Regions from separate parts of the Halomonas sp. E19 genome, predicted to be linked through region 1. Evidence: predicted binding sites of a transcription regulator. Region 1 holds the regulator's gene; each other region holds the start of a gene.
The links. Region 1 encodes FNR, which switches genes on or off when oxygen is low (the NO sensors DNR and NnrR bind a similar motif). Its sites were predicted from a motif close to TTGATNTANATCAA; they were not measured.

Region 2: the regulator FNR is predicted to act here: its motif matches at 1,012-1,025, upstream of paaG (2-(1,2-epoxy-1,2-dihydrophenyl)acetyl-CoA isomerase PaaG).
Region 3: the regulator FNR is predicted to act here: its motif matches at 1,325-1,338, upstream of ACUDAL_RS06925 (HAD-IC family P-type ATPase).

The regions. Positions count from the first base shown of each region.
Region 1 is NZ_JBNFWU010000001.1:550,672-552,934, forward strand. It holds gene ACUDAL_RS02975 (porin) at 1-782, shown strand, start outside; gene fnr (fumarate/nitrate reduction transcriptional regulator Fnr) at 995-1,744, shown strand; gene ACUDAL_RS02985 (hypothetical protein) at 1,889-2,146, opposite strand.
Region 2 is NZ_JBNFWU010000001.1:3,037,217-3,039,479, forward strand. It holds gene paaY (phenylacetic acid degradation protein PaaY) at 1-557, opposite strand, end outside; gene paaG (2-(1,2-epoxy-1,2-dihydrophenyl)acetyl-CoA isomerase PaaG) at 1,253-2,164, shown strand; partial or broken gene paaH (3-hydroxyacyl-CoA dehydrogenase PaaH) at 2,128-2,263, shown strand, end outside.
Region 3 is NZ_JBNFWU010000001.1:1,292,255-1,294,517, reverse strand. It holds gene ACUDAL_RS06935 (diguanylate cyclase) at 1-702, opposite strand, end outside; partial or broken gene ACUDAL_RS06930 (PAS domain-containing protein) at 837-1,190, opposite strand; gene ACUDAL_RS06925 (HAD-IC family P-type ATPase) at 1,401-2,042, shown strand; gene ACUDAL_RS06920 (HAD-IC family P-type ATPase) at 2,149-2,263, shown strand, end outside.

The DNA.
Region 1 (2,263 bases):
TCGACGGTGTGGTCTACCAGGCTGTGACCAGCAAGTTTGAAGTCCATGAGTACGAGGGCTTCACTGCTATCAGCGGTGGTCCGACTGGTGCTCGCGGCGACTCCATCCAGTACTCCACCCCGAACCTGGAAGGCTTCCAGGCTCACCTGCAGGTGAAGCACGCGTCAGGTAACGGCAATGTAGTGGGTGATGGTGACAACTCTTCCACCGTAAGCTGGCAGACAGCTGTCAACTACCAGTGGCAGGACCTGTACCTGGCGGCTGGCTACAACCAGTCCAAGGATCTGGATGCTTCCAGCCTCGAAGACCGCAATGCCAGCTATAAGGGTGGCGGTGCCTACCCCGCTGGCGAGGACATCTGGACTGTGATGGCCGCTTACCAGTTCACCCCGGCTTTCTCTGCGCGCGTGAAGTACGAGGAAGTTAGCGACAGGTTTGATAATGATGAGCTTGATAGACGTGCAGCATATTATGAGGCGCGTGGTAATAACGGAGCTGCTAGCAACATCTATGGTGCTGCCCGTAACCTGTGGACTGTCGGTGCTACCTTCGACTATGGCATGGGCGAAATCTATGCAGACTACAACCGCATTCGCTCCGCGTTTGAGGGTGTAGACAGCCGCAACGCCTGGACCTTGGGTGCCAACTACCGTTTCAGCAAGCCGATGTACGTCTGGGCTGAAATCCACGACGCTGATTTCGATTTCGACGCGGAAGAGACTACTCTGTCTGATCTGAACGACGAGATTCGTTACACCGTCGGTCTGCGCTACGACTTCTAAGTCGTAACCTAGCAGATTGCTACATACGTCGCTACGGCGACGACAGAACCGGCCCTTCGGGGCCGGTTTTTTTGTATCGGGCCAAAGGGCTTGATACATATCAATGAAAGGTGGCGTTATATCGCCTATGTCACGCCAGGCCCGAGACAGGCGGGGCCGGGCGAGACACAATCGAGCCAGACAGCCCGCCACGCCGTGCACAAGGAGAGGTCATGCCGCTCGAGTCCGTTCCGTGCCAGCCGGGAAGCGCGACCCGCTGCGCGCGCTGCACCTTGCACGCCCGCTGCCTGCCCCTGGGGCTGGCGCTCGATGCACTCTCTTCCTTCGACGCCATCATCCAGCACCCGCGCCCGCTCAAGCGCGGCGCGGCGCTGGTGCGCCAGGGCGATGCGTTCACCAGCCTCTACGTGGTGCGCTCCGGCAGCCTGAAGCAGACCGTGGCCTTGGAAGGGCAGCGCGACCAGGTTACCCATTTCTACCTGCCCGGCGAGCTGGTGGGGCTGGATGCCATCGGCGAGGCGCACTGCTATGGCAGCGTGGTCGCGCTGGAAAGCGCCTTTGTCTGCGAGCTGCCGTTCACCCGGCTGGAGGATCTCGCCGAGCGGGTGCCCGAACTGCGCGGCCAGCTCTACCGCTGCATGAGCCGTGAGCTGCGCAACGACCAGCGCATGATGTGCCTGCTCTCGGGGCGAACCGCCGACCAGCGCCTGGCGAGCTTCCTGCTTGGGCTTTCCGAGCGCTTCCGCACCCGCGGCTACTCGCCGTACTGTTTTCACCTTTCCATGTCGCGATCGGATATCGGCAGCTACCTGGGCCTGGCGCTGGAAACCGTCAGCCGCGTGCTGGCGCGCTTCCAGGAGCAGGGCATGCTCACGGTCACCGGCCGCGAGCTGACTGTGCACGACTTCGAGGCGCTGGTGGCACTCGCCGAAGATGGGGTAGGGCGGCAGGCCTACGTATAAAGTCTCGCCACGGTAACGAAAACAGCCGCCCACTGGGCGGCCGTTTTCGTTACAAGGTCACTCGCACTCACTTACTCGATCACTCACACGATCACCGAGCCGCGTTGCGCTGGCGTGAACGGTAAGGCGTTTCAGCGTTAGCTGCTAGGCGCTGATGCGCTGGCCGGGGCTTGCGAGGATGCTCTTCAGGTGCGCCAGGTCGCGCGAAACATCGGTTTCAACGAACTCCGCAAGCAGGCGTTCGGCTTCCTGTTGCGCCGCCATTCGCACGTACTCTTCGTAGTTCGTGATTGCCGCATCACAATAGCGGCAATGCAAAACATCGGTGGGCTTTGGGTTGGCGTTCCAGTAGTTCACGCCGTGGCATTCGTTACACGGCACTTTCCTTGTGCGTTTAAACATGTTGGCCTCCTGCCATATGTTTTCACGGGGAAATTTGATCCTATCACGCCTTGCAGGAAACGGAAGGGGGTTTGGGGCCTCTTTCGTCTATGCCGTATTGCCGTCGTTTCGGCTGGG
Region 2 (2,263 bases), 2.5 Mb from region 1:
AGCCGCGGGCGGTCGGCGTCCAGCTCGGCCAGCGGCTCGCAGGGCTCCAGGCCGTCGCGGCAGCGTTCGGTCAGGCGCTGGTACTCGCGGGTACCCTGCTGCTTCCAGGCCACCTCCTGGTCGCTCAGCTCGCGCTTGACCACAGCCGGCGCCCCCATCACCAGCGACTGGGGCGGACACGCGAAACCACTTTTGACGAAGGCTGCCGCCGCGACGATGGAACGTGCGCCGATCACGGCGTTGTCCATCACCACGGCATTCATGCCCACCATGGCGTCCCGGCCCACCACGCAGCCGTGCAGCACGGCGCCGTGGCCCACATGGCCATCCTTCTCCACCCGGGTCACACAGCCGGGAAAGCCGTGCATCACGCAGGTGTCCTGAAGGTTGGCGCCCTCTTCCAGCACCAGCTGTCCGAAGTCGCCGCGCATTACCGCGCCGGGCCCCACATAGCAGCCCGGGCCAACGATGACATCGCCGATCAGCACCGCGGTGGGATGCACATAGGCGGTGGGATGTACCACCGGGGTCACTCCCTCGAGTCGATAACAGGGCATACAGGCGTCTCTCCTTAATCCAGGGGCCATGACGGTGGCGCTGCACCACCACGCAGCGACGGGCCAGCAAAGCCTGGCCGCACAGCAAGGGGCGGATCGCCGGCTCCAGGGTGTCACGCTGTCGCTCCGGCATCCGTCGGGCTTGCTGGGACATGCGTGGCACCTGTCGCGAGCGCCATTAACCGATACGATATACAAGAAGATAATATGTATAGCGTAACGCTATATCAAACCACCTACGCTAATTTGGCTCTCATGCTGCGCTGCGCCTTCGCCACATAACGCTTCTTTATCAACCTTTTATCAATGATTCATCGCCTGCCGCGCCTTTTCTTCGACCATCGTCTAGTCCGGTCGCGCCAGGCCGCGCCAGGTTTTCGCCAAGCCCTTGGCAGACAAGATAAAAACCCCTGTCGCAGACCAATAGCGATACACTAAATGCCGTTAATGCAATTTGATGCGTATCAAAAAAACCTATACTCCTCCCATGCTCACCCGAGGCAGGCAGCGGACCCGCACCGCGCCACTCTCGTGTCACGCTGAGGGCGCCACGTCGATCCCGCGGTTCATCGAGGGGCCGCCGCGAGGCGCGCCTTCACGCTGCTGATTGCACCCAGGATCGCGAAGAGGGCATCCGCGCCTTCCAGGAAAAACGCCCCGCCACCTTCAACGGGCAATGACATAGGAATAACAAGATGAGTGAAGCGCCCCTGCTGTATACCGTGGAAGACGGCGTCGCCCGCCTCACGCTGAACCGGCCCGACAGCCTCAACAGCTTCAATGCCGAACTGCACGCCGAGATGCGTCAGGCGCTCAAGGCCGTGCGCCAGGATGGCAGCGTGCGCGCCCTGTTGCTGACCGGCAGCGGACGCGGCTTCTGCGCCGGCCAGGACCTCTCCGACCGCAACGTGGCCCCCGGCGCCGAGGCGCCCGACCTGGGCGAGTCGCTGGAGAAGCGCTACAACCCGATGCTGCGCGCCCTGCGCGACCTGCCCTTCCCCACCGTCTGCGCGGTGAACGGCGTCGCCGCCGGCGCTGGCGCCAACATCGCCCTGGCCTGCGACATCGTGCTGGCGGCCCGCTCGGCCAGCTTCATTCAGGCGTTCTGCCGGATCGGCCTGCTGCCCGATTCCGGCGGCACCTGGACCCTGCCGCGACTGGTGGGCATGGCCCGCGCCAAGGGACTGGCGATGCTGGGCGACAGGCTCAGCGCCGAACAGGCCGAGCAGTGGGGCATGATCTGGAAGGTGGTGGAAGATGAGGCTCTGCAGGATGAAGCGCTGACCCTGGCGCGTCACCTGGCCACCCAGCCGACCCGCGGCCTGGCGCTGATCAAGCGGGCCCTGCATGCCAGCGCCGACAACAGCTTCGATGCCCAGCTCGACCTGGAGCGCGACCTGCAGCGCCTGGCCGGCCGCACCGAGGACTATCGCGAAGGCGTGACCGCCTTCATGGAAAAGCGCCAGCCCAACTTCAAGGGGAGTGACCATGCTCGTCCTGACGACGGCTTACACGTGGGGTGTCTGGATGGAAAAGCGCTTTTTACACACCAGCTTCAAGGGGTAATGAGATGTCAGCCCTCGCACCCCGCGACAGCATCGCCGTGATCGGCGCCGGCGCCATGGGCGCTGGCATCGCCCAGGTGGCGGCCCAGGCCGGCCATCCGGTACGCCTGTACGACAACCGCGCCGGCGCGGCAGAGGCCG
Region 3 (2,263 bases), 740 kb from region 1:
GAGCAGCACTTCGGGCGTCGTGGCGTGCTCTGGATAGCTTGCGATACCGATGCTGGCTGAAATGCAGGCCTTGATCTCACCAATCAGGAAGGGCTGCGCCAGGTCATGGCACAGGGCTTCGCCCAAGCGAAGGGCATCCTCAGCGCCCGTTCCTTCCAGCAGCACCAGAAACTCGTCGCCACCCAGGCGCCCCAACACGTCGGACTCACGCAGCCGGGCGCGCATTCGCAGCGCCACCGCCGTCAGCAACTGGTCTCCCAGGGCGTGGCCATGGGTGTCATTGATGGGCTTGAAGCCATCCAGGTCGATGAAAAGCAGCGAAAGCAGCCCATGGCGGCGTTGAGCCAGGACCAGCGCCTGGTGCAGGTGGGCCATCAACAGGGCCCGATTGGGCAGGCCGGTGAGTGGATCGTGCTGGGCCTGGTGCTCCAGGCGTACCTGAAGCTGCTTCTGCTCGGTAATGTCGTTCACATAGCCGGTGGTAAGCACGCTGCCATCCTCAAGCCGCTGCGGCAGGTCGTAAGCCTCGACCCACAGCATGTGGCCTTCCCGGTGGATCATGCGGAACTCACTGTGCCACGGCCGGAGCAGCTCCACGCACGCCAGGCTCTCCTCCATAACGCGCGAATAGTCGTCGGGATGGATACGGTTGAACAGCATGCGGCTGTCTCGCCTGGCGTCTGCCGCTTCCACGCCGAACATTTCGTGGACACGCCGTCCAACGAACGTGAAGTGCCACTCCCCTCGCTGGTGTAATGGAGCTGATAGATGAACCCCGGCAGCCAGTCCGCCACCTGCTCCAGGCGATGAGCAAGGTGACGATCCCAGGTGATATCGCGGGCCACGCCGAGTATTCGTACCACGGTGCCGTTGGCATCGAAGATCGGCGTCAGGCTCAGCTGCCAGGCGAGCTGGCCGGCGGGAAAGTCCAGCGTGGCATCGAAGACCCGAGGGGTCTTAGCACGAACGCAGGCGCGCAGCTGCTTCGCCAGCCACCTGGCCTGGGCCGGTGGCAGCAATTCCTGCCACTGGCGGCCTACATAGCACTGAGGAGTGAGGCCAGTCTTACGGGCGGCAGCAGCATTCACCAGCCGAAACTGAAACACCTTTCCCCCAGTGACATCCATGACGAAACACACGTCCGTGCAGTTCATGAAAAATTCATGAAGCAGACCGTCACTTTCGTTCATGACGACGTTCCCCCTACACTGGAACCACTAGCATAGGCCGAGCACGCCCCATGCCTATTGTCCTATGGCCCAGTGACCCTTAATTGACAGCAGGATGCGTCAATGTGTCGCAGTCATGGGTTAGCGAACAAAGCTTGCCCTGCATCACTGCAGCGCAGCATGCTGCTGTGATACAACGAGTTTATCCCATTTGCAATCGGAGAAAAGGAAATGCCCGATCGCCAAGACGCTCCCCGTACCGCCTGGCACGCCATGTCCCTCGACGAGGCAATGGCCAAGGTCGAAAGCAGCCGCGACGGATTGAGTGATGACGACGCCTCCTCACGACGCGAACAGCATGGTCCGAATCGGCTGAAGCAAGAAAAGGGGCGGCCTTGGTGGCGGCGATTGCTCGAACAGTTCAACAACGTGCTGATGATCATCCTGCTGGTGGCAGCGGTGGCGAGCCTTTTCCTCGGCCACACCCTGGATGCCCTGGCCATCGTCGCGGTGGTGATCATCATCGCCTTGATCGGCTTCTTCCAGGAGGGCAAGGCAGAGCAGGCCCTGGAGAGCATTCGCAACATGCTCTCGCCGCAGGCCAGCGTGCTGCGCGACGGCAAGCGCCAGACCATTTCGGCGGAGGACCTGGTGCCGGGCGACATCGTGATGCTGGAAAGCGGCGACCGTGTTCCCGCCGACCTTCGCCTGCTGGAAGCCAAGCGGCTACGCACCGAGGAAGCGGCGCTGACCGGCGAGTCCACGCCGGTCGACAAGCAGACCGATCCCGTGGATGAGGATGCCGACCTGGGCGATCGCAGCGCCATGGTCTATGCCAGCACCATTGTGGTGCAGGGCACCGCCCAGGGGTAGTGGTGGAAACCGGCACGCGCACGGAGATCGGGCGAATCTCCGAGATGCTGCGCGGTGTCGAACAGCTCAAGACCCCCTGCTCAGGCAGCTAGACAGCGCGGGCCGCGTGCTGGCGATCTTCATTCTTGCCGCGGCGGCCATCACCGCTGCGATCGGCGTGGTGGTGCACGACGAACCCGTCAGCGCCATGTTCATGGCCGCGGTGGGCCTGGCCGTGGCCG